2 regions of the Cupriavidus sp. HY129 genome follow, and region 1 is predicted to be linked to the other one. Evidence: predicted binding sites of a transcription regulator. Region 1 holds the regulator's gene; the other holds the start of a gene.
What was found. The regulator FNR, encoded in region 1, switches genes on or off when oxygen is low (the NO sensors DNR and NnrR bind a similar motif). The targets are predictions, from matches to a motif close to TTGATNNNNATCAA.
Positions count from the first base shown of each region.

Region 1 (9,535 bases):
GATCGGCTCGCTTTACTACCTGATTCCGCGCCTGTTCGGAGAGAAGGAGATGTACAGCACGCGCCTGATCGAGTGGCACTTCTGGATTGCGACGATCGGCGTCGTGCTCTATATCGCCTCGATGTGGATCGCCGGTGTGATGGAAGGCCTGATGTGGCGCGCCACGCAGCCTGATGGCACGCTGACCTATGCGTTCGTCGAAGCGGTCAAGGCAAAGTATCCGTTCTATCTGATCCGTCTGCTGGGTGGCCTGTGCTTCCTGAGCGGCATGATCCTCATGGCTTACAACGTGGCACGTACCATCATTGGCAAGCCTGCGGTTGACGCTCCGATTCCGGCCAACCTGCCGGCTTCCGCCCACTGATCGCCGAGGACCGAACGATGTCTCAAAAACAAGGATTCTTTTCCCACGAAACGCTGGAGAAGAACGTCGGCTGGCTGATCATTGCAACCATCATCGTGGTCAGCATCGCTGGCCTGGTGCAGATCGTGCCGCTGTTCTTCCAGCACTCGACGACCGAGCCCGATCCGGGCATCACACCGTACTCGCCGCTGCGCCTGATGGGGCGCGACATCTACATCCGCGAGGGTTGCGTTGGTTGCCACTCGCAGCAGGTGCGTACCCTGCAGGCGGAGACTGAGCGTTATGGCCATTTCTCCACGGCGGGCGAGTCGGTGTATGACCACCCGTTCCTGTGGGGCTCGAAGCGTACCGGTCCAGATCTCGCGCGTGTTGGCGGCCGTTACTCGGACGACTGGCAGCGGATCCACCTGCGCAATCCGCGTGATGTGGTTCCCGAGTCGGTGATGCCTTCGTACCCGTGGCTGGAGAAGACGCAGTTGCCCACCAACGACATCCAGGCACGCATGCACGCGCTGAAGCGTCTGGGTGTGCCGTACAAGGACGAAGAGATTGCTCGTGCGCCTGAAGAGCTGGCAGGCAAGACGGAAGAAGATGCGCTGGTGGCGTATCTGCAGGGGCTGGGCCTGAATCGCCGCAACGTGCGCGTTGACTCGGCGGCGGCTCCGGCGCCGGCGAAGGAGTGATGCCATGGCGATCGTGACCGCAATTGCAACCGTCGTGTCGATGCTGACGTTCATTGGCATCTGCTGGTGGGCATGGTCGGGCGGCCGCCAGGCCGCCAATCAGGAATCGGCGATGTTGCCGTTTGCCCTGCCTGACGAAACCACAACTACAAGCCGGAACCCACAGCCATGAGCGATTTCATTTCCGATTTCTGGAGTTATTACATCGCGGCCATCGCGCTCATCGGGATCGTCTGGTGTGTCTGGCTGCTGTTTTCCCAACGCAAGATGCCGAAAGGTGTCAGCACCACTGATGACACCGGTCATGTCTGGGATGGTGACCTGCGCGAACTGAACAACCCGCTGCCACGTTGGTGGATGTGGATGTTCCTGCTGGCCTGCATCTTCGGTCTTGGTTACCTGGCGCTGTATCCGGGCCTGGGATCGTACGCCGGTATGCTCAAGTTCTCGACGCAGGGCGAGCTTGCCGCTCACCGCGAGGCCGCCGAGAAAACGCAGCACCAGATCTACGCCAAGTATCTGAGCATGGATATCAAGCAGGTGGCGGCGGATCCTGACGCACGCGAGATCGGCCAGCGGTTGTTCCTGAACTACTGCGCGCAGTGCCACGGTTCGGATGCGCGTGGCAGCCGAGGCTTCCCCAACCTGACCGACAACGATTGGCTCTACGGTGGCGAGCCGGAGACGATCCAGCAGACGATCACCAAGGGCCGCAATGGCGTGATGCCATCGTTTGCCAGCACGATCGATGCGAAGCAGGCCGGCGATACTGCCCAGTACGTGCGTTCGCTGTCTGGTCTGTCGTCGGATCCGATTCGCGCATCGCGTGGCGAAAGCACGTTCAAGTCGACCTGCGCGGCCTGCCATGGCGCCAACGGCAAGGGCAACCAGGCACTCGGCGCGCCGAACCTGACCGACAACACGTGGTTGTACGGCAGCTCGGAAGCGACGATCGTCGACGCGATCCTGAAGGGACATAACGGTCATATGCCGGCGCACGAGGAGATTCTGACGCCTGAGCGCATCCGCATGCTGACCGCATATGTGTGGGGTCTCTCAAATACGGGAGGCGCTGCAAAATGACTAACTGCCCCGGGGCCGGGCGGCGTGCCGCCCACCGGGGCGTGAGGGCAACACGATGAGCGCGCCCCTTAACGCCCCCGATCACTCGGACGATCACGCCTCGAACGATCCGTCTGCAAGCCAGTCGGCGAGCGATCGTAACGGCAACACTTGGCGTCCCGCGCCGCCCCCCAAGGGGGCCGAGACCACCGAGGAAGCGCTGTACGAGGTCCGCCGCAAGATCTATCCGCGCTCGACTTCTGGCGCGTTTTCGAGCTGGCGCGTGTGGCTGGTCATCCTGACGCAGTTGATTTACTACGGAACGCCCTGGCTGCAGTGGAATGATCGCCAGGCCGTGCTGTTCGATCTCGGCGCGCGCAAGTTCTACATCTTCGGTCTCGTGCTGTGGCCGCAGGATGTGATCTATCTCGCTGTGCTGCTGGTCATTTCTGCGCTATCGCTATTTCTGTTCACCGCCATCGCGGGACGCCTGTTCTGCGGCTATGCCTGTCCTCAGACGGTCTACACAGAGATATTCATGTGGATCGAGCGACATGTCGAAGGGGATCGCATCGCGCGGATCCGACTCGACGGCGATCCCTGGAGCCTGCGCAAGCTGCGAATCAAGGCGACCAAGCATGTGCTCTGGGTGCTGATCGCACTGTGGACGGGCTTCACGTTTATCGGGTATTTCGCACCGATTCGGGAACTTGGTAGCGAGGTCCTGCATTTCACGCTAGGACCCTGGCAGAGCTTCTGGATGCTGTTCTACGCATTTGCGACCTGGGGCAACGCCGGATTCATGCGCGAGCAGGTGTGCAAGTACATGTGCCCCTATGCGCGTTTCCAGAGCGTGATGGTCGACCGCGATACCTATGTCGTGACCTATGACGTGGGTCGTGGGGAGCCGCGTGGTAGCCGTTCCCGCAAGACCGATCGCCATGCGGCTGGTATTGGCGATTGCGTGAATTGCAGTATCTGCGTGCAGGTGTGTCCGACCGGTATCGATATTCGTGATGGCCTCCAGTACGAGTGCATCGGTTGTGGCGCCTGTATCGACGCGTGCAATCTCGTCATGGACAAGATGGAGTACCCGCGCGGCCTGATCCGATACACGTCGGAAAACGCCATGCGCAAGTCCCTGACGACATCCGACGCGCGCAAACGGCTGCTGCGACCACGCACGATCATCTATACGCTGATCTGGCTGGTTCTGGCGGCGGGCTTCGTCGCATCGCTGGCAATGCGGTCGCCGATCAAGGTCGACATCATTCGGGATCGCGGCGCGCTGGGCCGGGAAGTGGAGGGCCGCTGGATCGAGAACGTCTATCGGCTCCAGGTGATCAACACCACGGAAGCGCCGATGCGGATTCGCGTGCAGGCTGAGGGCGACGATCTGACTGGACTGACGGTCGAGTATGACAAGTCCGCCGAGGCCATGCAGCCAACGTCCAACCGGTTGTTGCCGATTCGCATTCGCGTGCCGATCGACGATGCCAAGGAGGGCACGCACAAGATCAACGTAACCGTGACGGCGGAGGGCGAGGACGGCCGAGACGCGCATATCAGGCAATCCACGAGTTTCATTGTTCCCCGCAATCTGTGATGCTGAGGGTGAAATGGCAGCAAACAAGGAGAGCGCAATGACATCCCAACAGTCCAAGCCCTGGTACAGGGAACCGTGGCCGTGGCTTTTGATGAGCGGTCCGTTGCTTGCAATTATTGGCTGCGGCGTGACCATCTGGCTTGCCAACACGCATCCGGATTTGCCGATTTCCGGCGTGGAGCGTCATGGCCTGGTCGTGGAGAAAACGGGGGCGGAGCATGTAGCGTCGCCGGCTGCGAGGCGCCCATGAGACTCCGCTGGCTGATGTGGGTACTTTGGCCGGCGTTTCTGATGGGCGGAGCGGCCACCGCCACCGTGTTTTCGGTCGTTGATCCGGGCGATCTCACGTTCTTCGGGCACCAGGTGGAAGCGTCTCGTGAGGCGGTCTACACGATTGGCTTCCTGGTGGCGTGGTTGTTTTGCGCATTGTCCAGTGGGCTGACGCTCTACACCATGCCAACCAAGCTCGAGGAGACCGACGAACTCGAGTAATGGCTCGAGTGCTGGCAGAAAGCAAAACGGCCGCACCGGGAGATCTGCTCCCGATACGGCCGTTTTCCTGGCCACGATGCCCGTTAGCAGTTTCGGCTATAGACCTGCCTGATGCCTTCCATGTCCACGAGTTTCACGTGTCGTTGGCGAATCTGAATCAGGCCGGCTTCGGCGAATCGAGAAAAGAGCCGACTCACGGTTTCGAGCTTGAGGCCAAGATAGCTGCCGATTTCTTCGCGGCTCATCCGCAGCACGAACTCGCTCGACGAGTAACCGCGCATCGACAGGCGCTCGGACATGTTGACGAGAAATGCTGCCAGGCGCTCTTCGGCACGCATCGAGCCAAGAGTGATCAGCATGATCTGGTCCTGCGAGATTTCCTTGCTCATCAGCCTCAGGAACTGCTGCTGGAGAGAAGGCAACGTGCCGGACAGCGATTGCAGGTCATCGAATCGCACGACGCAGACCTCTGTGTCCTCGAGCGCGGTGGCGTCGGACGCATGCTGCATCTCGCTGAGGCCGTCGAGCCCGACGACCTCACCGGGCAAATGGAAGCCGGTGATTTGCGTGCGTCCGTCCTCCATGGTCACGTGGGTCTTCAATGTGCCAAAGCGGATCGCATAGACTGCGGTAAGTGGTTCGCCCATGCGATAGAGCGTTTCGCCCTTGTGAACACGAACGCGTTCCTGTACGAGCGTGTCCATCTTTGCGAGGTCCTGTTGCGACATGCCCACGGGAAGGCAAAGCTGGCCCATGGCGCAAGTGGAGCAACGCGGAGACATCTCGGTGACGGGAATGGAGGTAAGCAATTGATGGTGCTCGCATGAATGCGCTTGCGATGGAGGCGCGATGCAGGCATTTTACAGCGTGATGTGACGCAGAAGCGAGGAACAGTTGCCATTTGGTGTGCTTTTCAGTGTCTTTACACTTGCGTTGCTTGGTGGCGTGCATTGCGCCGCCATGTGCGGAGGAATTGCCATTGCCGTCGAGCAACGGCAATCCGGGGGGGCTGTTGCGGTCGTTAGCCTCGTGCATCGCTCGCGATTTCACTGGTGGCTGGAACTGCTGGTCATGCACGCCGGGCGTCTCACGACCTATGTGCTGCTTGGGGCGCTGATGGGAGCGGTGGGTGCGACAGTCTGGAAGCAGGACTACCTTCCAGTGCAGCGCTGGCTCTATGGCGCGGGCAGCCTGTTACTGGTTCTGACCGGGGTGTGGTTGTTGCGGGGCCGCGTCATGCGTGCAGCATGGCTCGAACGGCTGGCGGCGCGGGCTGCCTCGTATGTCGTCCGGGGCGTCGCGTCGCTGGGCATGCAGATGCCGCTTCGCTTGCGTCGGCACGCGCCCATCATGCGGCGCTATGGGATGGGGTTGGCCTGGGGGCTGGTGCCCTGTGGTATGGTGTATGGCGCACTTGCGCTGGCCTTGTTGGCTGGAAATGCGCCATCTGGAGCACTTGTCATGGCGGCCTTTGGCATTGGGACGCTGCCCAACCTGCTGGTGATCTCGGGTTTGTCGGGCTACCTGCGGCAACTGTCGCGCCGCCCCGGCGTTCGAGTGGGCGCCGCGCTTGTTGTGATCGGTTTTGGGGCGCTGGGTGTCGCACGCGCCGTCTGGCTGCCCGATACGCTGGCCAATCACGGCTTCTGCGTCGTGTTCTAGACTTTTTTGCTGGTTGCAGGGCGGGGCTGGAATGCCATACAATCGCGAAAACCACGGTATCGCGCTCCGATGCGCTCGTGGCGTCGCCGGGGCTGCATTCCCGATCTGGGATGTGTGCCCAGGGGGTCTGGGCAGGTCTGGCTTGCCGGGATCGTCCCCACAGTTCATCCGGTTCACAAGATCTGGTTCCAAAGTCCGATGGGGCTGTGTGGAGAGGTGGCGCTGGTGCCAGGCGAAGTTGCCTGGGCCGATATCGATTGTTTCTTGCCGCCTTGGCGATCTGATTGTCCAGGTGAATGTCCACCCCAAAAGGGAGAGGGTGCGACGCAAGAGGTCCGTTGACTGGCGTAGTCTGTCAGCCCCGGACGATCTCCTGCCGGAACGACCCGGCAATTCGATGCAAAGAAAATGAGGTGCACGGCTCCGCTGCGAAAAGCTGCGAGTTGGCTGCGCGATGAGATGGCGGTGGCTCAGGCCTCGCTGTATCTGCAATCTCCAGTGCTTCAGGATTCGTCCAGAAGCAGGTGCAAAGACAGGCTGCACACAATCACATGAATACCCAAGAGGCGAAGATCGTCCTCGAGACCGCGCTGATCTGTGCGCAGGAGCCATTGCGCGTTGGTGATCTGCGACGGTTGTTCGCCGACGACGTCGGTGCCGACACCATCCGGGTTCTGCTCGAAGAGCTGCGCAACGACTGGCAGCAGCGCGGGGTGGAGCTCGTGGCCCTGGCCAGCGGCTGGCGGTTCCAGAGCCGCCCCGAGATGCGCGAGTTTCTTGATCGGCTCAACCCGGAGAAGCCGCCGAAGTACTCGCGTGCCGTGATGGAAACGCTAGCGATCATCGCGTATCGCCAGCCGGTGACGCGCGGTGACATCGAAGAGATCCGGGGCGTAACGGTCAGCACGGAGGTGGTCAAGAAGCTTGAGGACCGGGACTGGATCGAAGTCATCGGTCACCGGGACGTGCCTGGTCGCCCCGCGTTGTATGCAACGACCAAGGCATTCCTGGATGATCTTGGTCTGCGCTCGCTGGATGAGTTGCCGCCGCTCGAGGATGCCCAGGCCCAGGCTCAGGCGGCTCTGCTGGATCAGCAGGCCATCGATTTCGAAGCGGTCGCGACGGCGAATCCGCCTGCTGGTGACGAGGAGGCCTTTTCGGAGGCCACCGTAGAAGTGGCTGAGACGGGTGAGCCGGCAGTTGAGCAGTTGTCGGTCGAGCCGCAATCCGAAGATCTGTCCGGTGGCGCGAGCGATGCCGCCGGCAATGAAAACGAACAGAACGACAGCGTCGCGCAGTTGCCCGAGGGTGATGGGCAAGGCGATGACGCGCCGGTGGCTCTGGCCAACGGATTCCATGTGGACACAGAGTCTTCCTCGCAGGAAGACGCCGCAGTTCCGGCCCCCGACGGTGATATGCCGCTGGCGACCGAGGACGACGACGAGCGCGTGTCCAACTGAACAACATGCAACATCGATAGTGAATACTTTGTCTGATTCCGCTGAGCAAGACGTCCGCCAGCCGGACGTGCCGGGCGACACCGGCGCTGCCCCCGAGGGTAACGGCGCCGAAGGCGCGCCCCGCCGCAAGGGGCTGCGCCGCGGCCTGCGCAATCTAGTGGCTTCCCGTCGCCAGTCGGCGCAGGACCGCGATGGCCGGGAAACGGGGCGCGACGATGCCGAGCCCTCGTCGTCTGGCGAAGGCGGCGATGCTTCGCCGGCCGCTGCCCCCGCGCGTGGCCGCGGGCGTCGCAAGCCGGCGCCGGCCGCCGATACGCAAGCAGTTGCCGGTGCCGAGGAGGCAGGTGGCGACGCGCAGCCGCGATCGGATCAGTCCGCGCAAGGGGCTCGCAAGCGCCGTCAGCAGCCGCAACGCAAGGCTGCGCTGGTAGATGGCGACAACAAGCCAGCCTCGCAACAGCCGGGTCGCCGTAACAAGGGCGGTCAGCGCAAGGGTCAACAGCCTGGTGGCAAGCCGGGTGCTGACAGGGGCGACCAGCGTGTCGAGCAGCGCCAGGGCGACAAGCCCGGTCGGCAAGCCGGCAAGGGCGGCGCGAAGCCTGCTGCCGGTGGCGAGGATCTGTTCCGCTTCGTGATTTCCGAGCAGTTCGATCAGGAAGACACGATCGTGCCGCGCACCAAGGCCAAGCCGGTGCGCGAACTGTCCGCTGACGACGACGCGCCCAAGCTGCACAAAGTCCTGGCGGAGGGTGGACTTGGCTCGCGCCGCGAGATGGAAGAGCTGATCCTGCAGGGGCGTGTGTCGGTCAATGGTCTGCCTGCCCACATCGGCCAGCGTATTCTGCCGACCGACCAGGTCCGCGTGAACGGCAAGCTGATTCACCGCAAGGTGACGACCAAGCCTCCACGCGTGCTGCTCTATCACAAGCCTTCCGGTGAGATCGTCAGCCAGTCGGATCCGGAAGGCCGTCCGACCGTTTTCGATAGCCTGCCGCGCATCAAGAACGGCAAGTGGGTCGCGGTCGGCCGCCTCGACTTCAATACCGAAGGGCTGTTGATTTTCACCACGTCGGGCGATATTGCGAACCGTTTCATGCACCCGCGCTATGGCGTGGAGCGCGAATACGCAGTGCGCACGCTGGGCGAACTGGCCGAAGCCGATCGTCAGCGACTGCTGCATGGCATTCAGCTCGATGATGGCGAGGCAAACTTCCTGCGGATCGCCGATGGCGGTGGCGAGGGTGTGAACCAGTGGTATCACGTGGCGCTGACCGAAGGCCGTAACCGCGAAGTGCGTCGCATGTTCGAGGCCGTTGGTCTGACCGTGTCGCGCCTGATCCGCACGCGTTATGGTCAGTTCCTGCTGCCGCGCGGCTTGAAGCGCGGTCGCTGGCAAGAGTTGGATCCGACGGATGTGCGCGGCCTGATGGCCAACATTGGACTGAAGGCGCCGTCCAAGGAAGCCCAGAGCGGCGGCAAGGGTGTGACGAAGGTTGGCGGCCGCAAGCAGCGCGAAGAAGCAGCGCTGGCGGGCATGCCGATGCACACCGGCATGGATGGTCTGCCGCGCTACGAGAAGAGCGGTGGCCGGGGTGGTAATGCCGGGGGTGCGGGCCGTGGGCAGCCTGACCCGATGCAGACCTCGATGGGATACATTCCGTCCGGCCCTGCGCCGCTGACATCGCACACGACCAAGTTTGGCGGCGGGATGGGCGGTGGCCTGCGAGGCCCCGGCGCCGGTGGTGGTCGCGGCGGGCGGGGTGGCAAGGCCGGAAACGCTGGCAATGCGGGCAACGCAGGTGGCAATCGCCAGCGTCGCGGCGGCGGCGAGGTCAATGGAAATGTGATGCCAAAGGCCGCCAAGGGTGCGGGAGGCGGTAGTCGCCGTCCGCGCGGCCGAGGTCAGCGTTGATTGACGGATCGGGCGGTGCCGGCAATGGTCGGCAATCGCCCTGATCCGGAGCGGAACCTCGGAGGCTTTTGCCTTTTGGACATAATCCGCGTATAATCAAAGTCTATTCAAAAGTATCATCCTCGGCGAGGATGGGCGAATGATGGGCATTGCGCCCATTTTTTTTTGGTTCGCCCGTTTGTACTTGCGGCTGGTTTTCGTCACATGGCGGGCCGGCAGGATGATTGGGCAGGCAGGACGGTTTGCAGGTCGCGTCGAGCATCAATTCCGAGCGTATTGCGTTGTCCGGTGTCT
Region 1 covers NZ_CP083254.1:2,048,015-2,057,549, reverse strand. Annotated here, with positions in the region: gene ccoN (cytochrome-c oxidase, cbb3-type subunit I) at 1-364, shown strand, start outside; gene ccoO (cytochrome-c oxidase, cbb3-type subunit II) at 382-1,047, shown strand; gene K6G35_RS09305 (cbb3-type cytochrome oxidase subunit 3) at 1,052-1,219, shown strand; gene ccoP (cytochrome-c oxidase, cbb3-type subunit III) at 1,216-2,130, shown strand; gene ccoG (cytochrome c oxidase accessory protein CcoG) at 2,186-3,715, shown strand; gene K6G35_RS09290 (hypothetical protein) at 3,729-3,965, shown strand; gene K6G35_RS09285 (hypothetical protein) at 3,962-4,207, shown strand; gene fnr (fumarate/nitrate reduction transcriptional regulator Fnr) at 4,291-5,016, opposite strand; gene K6G35_RS09275 (sulfite exporter TauE/SafE family protein) at 5,102-5,869, shown strand; gene scpB (SMC-Scp complex subunit ScpB) at 6,421-7,329, shown strand; gene rluB (23S rRNA pseudouridine(2605) synthase RluB) at 7,358-9,241, shown strand.

Region 2 (9,535 bases), 1.1 Mb from region 1:
AGCGGCGTCTTCAGTCGCAGCGCGCTATCGAGTTCCTCGCCGCCGTGGACTTCCACGAGCACATCCATGCCGAGTTCGTGCGCGCACGCTTCCAGCTCGGCCATCAGGCCGTGGTCGAGCGCGGAGACGATCAGCAGGATGCAGTCGGCGCCCCAGGTGCGGGCTTCGTAGACCTGGTACATATCGACCATGAAGTCCTTGCGCAGCGCCGGCAGCGGGCAGGCGCCACGCGCGCGCTTCAGGTACTCGGCATGACCCTGGAAGAAATTCACGTCGGTCAGCACGGACAGGCAGGCCGCGCCATGGGCGGCGTAGCTTTCGGCGATGGCCTCCGGCACGAAGTTTTCGCGCAGCACGCCCTTCGACGGCGAGGCCTTCTTGACCTCGGCGATCACGCCGGCGTTGCCGGCCGCGATCTTGTCGCGCAGTGCGCGCTCGAAGCCGCGCGGGGCCATGCCGGTTTCGTGGCGCAGGCTCTCGGCCTCGGCGCGCAGGCTCGGCAGGTCGCGCTTCTTGCGCGCGGCTGCCACCTCATCGGCCTTCACGGCCAGGATCTTTTCCAGGATGTCGGACTTGGCTGACATGGGGGCTCACTTGAATTGCTGGGTGGCGCGCACGAACTGGTCGAGCTTCTCGCGAGCGGCGCCACTGGCGATGGCTTCGCGCGCGCGGCGGATACCATCCTCGATCGAACTGGCCACATTGGCCGCGTAGAGCGCGGTGCCGGCGTTCAGCGACACGATTTCGCGCGGGGTGCCGGGCACATCGCCCAGCGCTTCCAGCAGCATTTCCTTCGACTCGACGGCGTCTGCCACCTTCAGCCCGCGGTTCGAGATCATCGACAGGCCGAAGTCTTCAGGATGGATCTCGTACTCGCGCACTTCGCCGTCCTTGAGTTCGCCCACCAGCGTTGCCGCGCCGAGCGATACCTCGTCCATGCCGTCCTTGCCATAGACCACGATCGCATGTTGCGCGCCCAGGCGCTGCATCACGCGCACCTGGATGCCGACCAGGTCCGGATGGAACACGCCCATCAGGATGTTCGGCGCATCGGCGGGATTGGTCAGGGGGCCGAGAATGTTGAAGATGGTGCGCACGCCCATTTCCTTGCGGATCGGCGCCACGTTCTTCATGGCCGGATGATGGGTCGGGGCGAACATGAAGCCGATGCCGGTCTGCTCGATGCACTGGCCTACCTGCTCCGGCGTCAGCATGATGTTCACGCCCAGCGCCTCGAGCACGTCGGCGCTGCCGGACTTCGACGACACGCCACGGTTGCCATGCTTGGCGATCTTCGCGCCAGCGGCAGCGGCGACGAACATCGACGCGGTGGAAATGTTGAACGTGTGCGAACCGTCGCCGCCGGTGCCGACGATATCCACGAAGTTCTCGCGGTCCTTGACGATCACGTGATTGGCGAACTCGCGCATCACCTGTGCCGCCGCCGAGATCTCGCCGATCGTCTCCTTCTTGACGCGCAGGCCGGTCAGGATGGCGGCGGCCATCACGGGGGACATCTGCCCCTGCATGATCTGCCGCATCAGGTGCAGCATTTCGTCGTGAAAGATCTCGCGGTGCTCGATGCAGCGCGTCAGTGCTTCCTGCGGCGTGATGGACATGGCGGATTCTTGGGCAGAGTGTGCGGCGAAAGCGGAAAAATCGGTGCGCCTCATCGTGGCGCCTTGATGAAGTTGGCCAGCAGCGCATGGCCGTGTTCGGACAGGATCGATTCCGGATGGAACTGCACACCCTCGACGGCCAGCGTCTTGTGGCGCACACCCATGATCTCGCCGTCCGGCGTCCAGGCGGTGACAGCCAGGCAATCGGGCAGCGTTTCGCGCTCGATGGCCAGCGAATGATAGCGCGTCACGTCGAAGTGTTTGGGCAGCCCGGCGAAGACGCCTTCCTGCGTGGTCTCGATCGTGCTGACCTTGCCGTGCATCACCTGCTTGGCGCGGATCACCTTGCCGCCGAACGCCTCGCCGATGGCCTGGTGGCCCAGGCACACGCCCAGCAGCGGAATCTTGCCCGCGAAGTGTTGCAGCACGGGCACCGAGATGCCGGCCTCGTGCGGGCTGCACGGTCCCGGCGACACGCAGATGTGGTCGGGCTTGAGCGCTTCGATTTCCTCGATCGTGATCTCGTCGTTGCGGAAGGTCCGCACGTCGGCACCTAGTTCGCCGAAATACTGCACCAGGTTGTAGGTGAACGAGTCGTAGTTGTCGATCATCAGCAGCATGTTCGTTTCTCCTGTTCCTGGGCTCAGAGGTCGGCGTCCAGACCGTCCTGGACCTGTTCGGCGGCGCGGATCACGGCGCGTGCCTTCGCTTCGGTTTCCCTCCATTCCGCTTCGGGGTCCGAATCCGCCACGATGCCGGCCGCGGCCTGCACGTAGAGATTGCCTTCCTTGATCACACCGGTGCGGATGGCAATGGCCAGATCCATCTCGCCACCGAACGACAGGTAGCCCACGGCGCCGCCGTAGATGCCGCGCTTGCGCGGTTCCAGTTCATCGATGATTTCCATCGCGCGCACCTTCGGCGCGCCGGACAGTGTGCCGGCCGGGAACGTGGCGCGCAGCACGTCGAGGTTGCTGATGCCGTCGCGCAGCGTGCCTTCCACGGAACTGACAATGTGCTGCACGTGCGAGTACTTCTCGATCACCATCTTGTCGGTGACCTTGACCGAACCCGTTTCCGCGATGCGGCCGATGTCGTTACGGGCCAGGTCGATCAGCATCACGTGCTCGGCGATCTCCTTCGGATCGTTGAGCAGTTCCGTGGCCAGTTGGGCATCGCGCTCGGGGGTGCTGCCGCGTGGGCGGGTGCCGGCCAGCGGGCGGATCGTGACGATGCGGGCATTCTGCGTGTCGCCGTTGGCCTGGGTGCCGCCGACCTTGCGGGTCTCCTGACGCACCAGGATTTCAGGCGAGGCGCCCACCACCTGGAAATCGCCGAAGTTGTAGAAGTACATGTACGGCGACGGATTCAGCGAGCGCAGCGCGCGGTAGAGCGACAGCGGCGAGTCCCGATACGGCTTCATCAGGCGCTGGCCCACCTGCACCTGCATCATGTCGCCGGCCATGATGTATTCCTTGGCCTTGTGCACGGCGGCCAGGTAGTCGGGCTTGGCGAATTCGCGATAGACCTCGGTCAGCACGGAGGGGCTCGTCACCGGCACATCCACGGGCTGGCGCAGCTTCATGCGCAGTTCGCGCAGGCGCTGGCGGGCGCGGGAATAGGCTTCCGGCGTGGTCGGGTCGGCGTAGACGATCAGGTAGAGCTTGCCGGACAGGTTGTCGATGACCGCCAGTTCCTCGCACAGCAGCAACTGGATATCGGGCAGGCCGAGGTCGTCCGGCATCTGGGTGTCGGCCAGCTTCTTTTCGATATAGCGGACCGCGTCGTAGCCGAAGTAGCCGGCCAGACCGCCGCAGAAGCGCGGCAATCCGGGGCGCAGCGCCACCTTGAAGCGGCTTTCGAACTCGGCGATGAAATCGAGCGGGTTGCCTTCGTGTGTCTCCACGACCTTGCCGTCGGTGACCACTTCGGCACGGTGCCCGTAGGCGCGCAGCAGTGTGCGGGCATGCAGGCCGATGAACGAGTAGCGGCCGAAACGCTCGCCCCCGACCACCGATTCCAGCAGGAACGTGTTCACGCCACGCGTTTGCGACTGGGCCAGCTTCAGGTACAGCGACAGCGGGGTTTCCAGGTCGGCCAGCGCCTCGGCGATGATGGGAATGCGGTTGTATCCCTGGTCGGCCAGCGATTTGAATTCCAGTTCGGTCATGTCGATCCTCTTCTTGCGGCGCCCGCCACGATGGTCGGGTTCAGGCGGCGCCGCGTGTGTCGTCGGCAGGGGGAGGGCTGGAGAAGTTGCGGCAACCCGCCCCGGGAGCGGACCGTGTAGCACACGCGTTTGACGCACGCGCGCACACGGCCGAAGGCGTGGCGTGCGGCGCGTTCATGAGCTAACCGTAGCACACAGGCATCTGGGCTACGGCGCTGGCGGAAGGATCTGCCGGAGACGTCGGTCGACAGTGAATCTGGACCGGGCCGGCGGAGCTTGGGGGGGTGACTGCGGCGGACTTAATAAGTCCCGATGTATCCCCGCAAGCCCGTCAGGAAACTCGCGAACGCACTTTACGCCTGTTCAAAGGCGCGCCAGCGACGCCAGGGCCAAGCCTGCCGATCACTGCCAAGAAAGTTGCGTTTGCGGTTGAGGAACATTGAATGGTGTTCAGCCGGGTTTAGCGGTGTGTTGCCCGATGTGCGGCAAGAAGCGCAGCCACGCGGGCAATGTCGGGGACTATACCATCGGCGTCGACGTCTTGTACAGGATTGCCATGGTTGTAGCCATATGGCATCAAGAGCACTCCCATGCCCGCCGCACGAGCCGCCCGCGCATCATTTTCGGAGTCGCCGATGGCCAGCACGGCCTCCGGATCGACCCGGAATGCCTCGGCCACCTTGAGCAGCGGATACGGATCGGGTTTGCGCAGGGCGAACGCGTCGCCGCCGTAGACCAGGTCGAAATACTGCGCCAGGCCGGTACGGGCCAGCAGCGGTTCGGTGAAGTTCCACGGCTTGTTGGTCACGCAGGCCATGCGCAGGCCCATCGCCTTGAGCGCCGCCAAGCCCTCGCGGACATTCGGGTAGACGTTCGAAAACTGGCCGTTGATCCGCACGTACTCGCGGTCGTACAGCGCGTAGGCATCAGCGAACAGCCCGTTGGCGTGCAGCGGCGAGAAACGCGCGTCCAGCACGCGGCGGATCAGGTTCTCCGACCCCTTGCCGACGAAGCTGACAATGTCCTCCTGGGACATCGGCTCGACCGGGCCCAGGTTGGGATGCTTGTGCGCCAGGGCCAGCAGCATCGCGTTGACGGCGGCGTGAAAATCGCCGGCGGTGTCGACCATGGTGCCATCGAGGTCGACGATCACCGCCCGGATGGCGTGCCAGTCCGTGCGGCGCAGTATTTCGAGACTCATGCGCGTGACTTCCCTGCCTGATTACTTGCCAACCGTGGCCAGCTCGGCGCGCAGCGCGCCGATGACGCCCTTGTAGCCACCGTCGGCATCCGGCTTGCCGAATACGGCGGAGCCCGCCACGAACGTGTCCGCGCCCGCCGCGGCGATCTCGGCGATGTTGTCTACCTTCACGCCACCGTCCACTTCCAGCAGGATCTGGCGGCCCGTGCGCGCGGTGTACGCGTCGATGCGCTGGCGCACGGCGCGCAGCTTGTTCAGCGTCTCGGGAATGAAAGACTGGCCGCCGAAGCCCGGGTTCACGGACATCAGCAGAATCACGTCCAGGCGGTCCATCACGTGGTCCAGGTAGTGCAGCGACGTGGCCGGGTTGAACACCAGGCCGGCCTGGCAGCCGTTGTCGCGGATCAGCGCGAGCGAGCGGTCGATATGGTCGCTGGCCTCGGGGTGGAACGTGATGATGTTGGCGCCGGCGCGGGCAAAGTCCGGGATGATGCGATCCACCGGACGTACCATCAGGTGCACGTCGATCGGGGCGGTGACGTGCGGGCGGATCGCCTCGCAGACCAGCGGCCCGACGGTCAGGTTGGGCACGTAGTGGTTGTCCATCACATCGAAATGGATCCAGTCCGCGCCGGCTTCGGTGACGCGGCGCACTTCCTCGCCCAGGCGGGCAAAGTCGGCGGACAGGATGGACGGGGCAATGCGGAAGGTGGGGCTGCTCATGATATTCGGGCGGGCTGAAGGCGGAATGGGCGGTATTTTACGCCGGTCGGGCCCCCGGAGTCGGGACGGACGCCTGGCCGGGCCGCTTGCCCCTGCCATGGCCTTGCCGCACAATGCGCAACACCCGGCCGCCGCGCGGCCTGCCGACCCTTCTTACCACGTCGATACATGAGCGAGTACGCATTTTCCGTGGCCGTGCGCACGCAGTACATGCCGGACCAATCGGACCCAGACCGTGGACGCTACGCGTTCGCCTACACCATCACGATCCACAACACCGGCGAAGTCGCCGCGCAGCTGATCTCGCGCCACTGGATCATCACTGACAGCGACAACTCGACGCAGGAAGTCTCTGGCCTGGGCGTGGTCGGCCATCAGCCACTGCTCAAGCCGGGCGAGCACTTCGAGTATTCGAGCTGGGCGACGATCTCCACCCCGGTGGGATCGATGAAGGGCGATTATTTCTGCGTGGCCGAGGACGGCCACCGTTTCGAGGTGCCGATTCCCGAATTCGCGCTGGTGCTGCCTCGAATGCTGCACTGAACCGCCGCGCGGCGGGAACTAGGCCTCGGGCGGCGTGTCTGCATCCGTCGAGGTCTGCTTGGCGCGGGACGGATGGTCCTCCGGCGCGCGCGTGGGGCGCGGATTCTTCTTGGCGGTGCTCATCGTCCAGACCACGATGAAGATCAGCAACAGCAGCGCCACGCCGGCTTCGGCGGCAAGTAGCAGGGTAGGGTGGTTTTCGAAGAACTGGCTCATCGCAAAGGGGTCAGTCGACGGATCGGGTTGAGATTGTAGGACATGCGCGGGGTTGTGGACTGTCTGACCGCCGGCCGTGTCCGCGAAGAATGGACAAGATGGCAAATCAGTATTCCCTGCGCGCGCCCCGCGCGTCGTCGAGCAACACTTCCTGGCGCGGCTGGCTTGCCCTGACGGGCGCTGCCGCGCTACTGGCCGGCTGCATGAGCGGTCCGCCCCCGCGTATCGAAGGTCCGGGCGGCGTCCCGGGCGGGAAGGCACCTGCGACCTCCTCCGCGGCAGGCCGGTTGCAACCGGCAAGCTGGACGGAAATCGGTGGCTGGAGTCAGGACGACGTGCGTGCCGCCTGGCCCGCGCTGCTGGCGAGCTGCCAGGCGCTGAAAAAGCGCGCCGACTGGAACCGCGTCTGCGCCGTTGGCCTGATGGTGGATGCCGGCGATCTCGTGGCGATGCGCACGTACTTCGAAACCAACTTCCTGCCATACCGCGTGGTCAACGTCGATGGGACGGACAACGGGTTGATTACCGGGTACTACGAGCCGATCCTGCACGGCTCCCGCACGCGTCAGGGTGCGTATCAGATCCCGCTTTATCGCCGGCCGCCGCAACTCGGCAAGGGCATGTTGCCGCCGCGCGCCGAGCTGTTGCAGAACCCCGCGATGCGTGGCAGCGAACTGGCCTGGGTGGATGATCCGGTCGAAGCCGCGTTCCTGCAGATCCAGGGCTCCGGCCGCATCCGCATGGCCGATGGCACGATGATGCGTGTCGGCTACGGCGGTACCAATGACCAGCCGTTCCGCTCTTTCGGCAAATGGCTGCTCGACCGTGGCGAGATCACGCCGGCGCAGGCCACGATGCAGGGCATCAAGGCATGGGCGCGCGCCAACCCGGGACGCGTGGACGAAATGCTCAACGTCAATCCGCGCTTTGTGTTCTTCCGCGAATTGCCGCCGACCAACGAAGGACCGGTGGGCGCGCTGGGCGTGCCGCTTACGGCGGAACGCTCGATAGCAGTTGATCCCGCAACCATCCCGCTTGGCGTGCCGGTTTTCCTGTCGACCACACGGCCACTTTCCTCCGAGCCGATTCAACGTCTGATGTTCGCGCAGGACACGGGCTCCGCCATCAAGGGTGGCGTGCGCGCGGACTTCTTCTGGGGCGCAGGCGACGCCGCCGGCGAGACCGCCGGCCGCATGAAGCAGGGCGGCAGGATGTGGGTCCTGATGCCGCGCAGCTGACGTCATGTTACCGGCGGGCTACATACAGCAATGCCCGCCGTTCGAGTTAGTTCCCTGACACGTAGCAGGGTTATTCTCCTGCCCCGTTCCCCGCGTTGACTCGTGTCAATCGCGATGCAGTTCTTCTTCCCCATGATTGGAACATCTGTCGCGCGCCGCGCTCCACGCACGGTGCCGCAGCACAGCATTCCCCACTCGCTAATGAAAAATCATGAAAGCGAAATCATGGATGTTCCCCGCACTGGCGGCCATGCCGCTCTTCTTCTGGAGTGCGCACGGTAGCGCCCAGACGGCGCCGACTCAGAATCCCGAGCCGAAGCTGACTGCGGAAGAATTCAACCACGCCAGGCAGATCTATTTCGAACGGTGCGCAGGCTGCCATGGCGTGCTGCGCAAGGGCGCTACGGGCAAACCGCTGACACCCGACATCACGCGTGCCCGTGGCACCGAATACCTGAAGACGTTCATCAAGTACGGCAGTCCGGCCGGTATGCCCAACTGGGGCACCTCGGGCGATCTCACCGATCCCGAGGTCGACCTGATGGCGCGCTACATCCAGCTCGATCCTCCGACACCGCCGGAATTCTCGCTGGCCGACATCGAAAAATCGCGCAAGGACATCGTGCCCGTGGCCAAGCGGCCAACGCGCAAGATGAACAACTACAACTTGCAGAATCTGTTCTCGGTCACGCTGCGCGATTCCGGTGAGGTCGCGCTGATCGACGGCGACAGCAAGCAGATCATCAATATCGTCAAGACCGGCTACGCGGTGCACATCTCGCGCATGTCGGCGTCCGGGCGCTATCTGTACGTGATCGGCCGCGATGCGCGTCTGAACCTGATTGACCTGTGGCTGCCAAAGCCCGACAACGTCGCGGAAGTAAAGATCGGCCTCGAAGCGCGTTCGGTGGAAACCTCGAAGTACAAGGGCTACGAAGACAAGTACGCCGTGGCCGGCTCGTACTGGCCGCCGCAGTACGTGATCATGGAAGGTGACACGCTCAAGCCGCTGAAGGTGGTGTCCACACGCGGCATGACCGTCGACAACGAGTACCACCCCGAGCCGCGTGTCGCATCGATCGTTGCCAGCCATTTCCGTCCCGAGTTCGTCATCAACGCGAAGGAAACCGGCAAGATCCTGATGGTGGATTATTCGGATCTGAAGAACCTGAAGACCACCACGATCGATTCCGCCAAGTTCCTTCACGACGGTGGTTTCGACTCCACGGGTCGCTACTTCCTGGTGGCCGCGAACGCATCGAACAAGATCGCTGTCGTGGATACCAAGGAAGACAAGCTGGCCGCGCTGGTCGATGTCGGCAAGACCCCGCACCCGGGACGTGGCGCCAACTTCGAGCATCCGAAGTTCGGTCCGGTCTGGGCCACGAGCCATCTCGGTGACGAGACCATCAGCCTGATCGGCACCGACCCCATCAACCATAAGGCGCAGGCTTGGAAGGTGGTGGAAACGCTCAAGGGTCAGGGCGGTGGCTCGCTGTTCATCAAGACCAATCCGAAGTCGCACAACCTGTGGGTGGATACGCCGCTCAATCCCGACGCGAAGCTGAACCAGAGCGTGGCGGTGTTCGATACGCAGAAGCTGGAAGACGGCTACAAGGTGCTGCCGATCGCCGAATGGGCGAACCTGAAGGGCGAAGGCGCGAAGCGTGTGGTGCAGGCCGAGTACAACCAGGCCGGTGATGAAGTCTGGTTCTCGGTCTGGGGTACCAAGGATGGCGAGTCCGCGCTGGTCGTGGTCGATGACAAGACCCGCAAGCTCAAGGCCGTGATCAAGGACCCGCGTCTGATTACCCCGACGGGCAAG
Region 2 covers NZ_CP083254.1:3,126,716-3,136,250, reverse strand. Annotated here, with positions in the region: gene trpC (indole-3-glycerol phosphate synthase TrpC) at 1-584, opposite strand, end outside; gene trpD (anthranilate phosphoribosyltransferase) at 591-1,619, opposite strand; gene K6G35_RS14320 (aminodeoxychorismate/anthranilate synthase component II) at 1,670-2,239, opposite strand; gene trpE (anthranilate synthase component I) at 2,263-3,789, opposite strand; gene gph (phosphoglycolate phosphatase) at 4,250-4,990, opposite strand; gene rpe (ribulose-phosphate 3-epimerase) at 5,012-5,713, opposite strand; gene apaG (Co2+/Mg2+ efflux facilitator ApaG/CorD) at 5,882-6,256, shown strand; gene K6G35_RS14295 (hypothetical protein) at 6,275-6,472, opposite strand; gene mltA (murein transglycosylase A) at 6,571-7,710, shown strand; gene K6G35_RS14285 (nitrite reductase) at 7,922-9,535, shown strand, end outside.
Region 2: a site for FNR is predicted at 7,806-7,819, ahead of K6G35_RS14285 (nitrite reductase). Genes of this name have one in related genera too.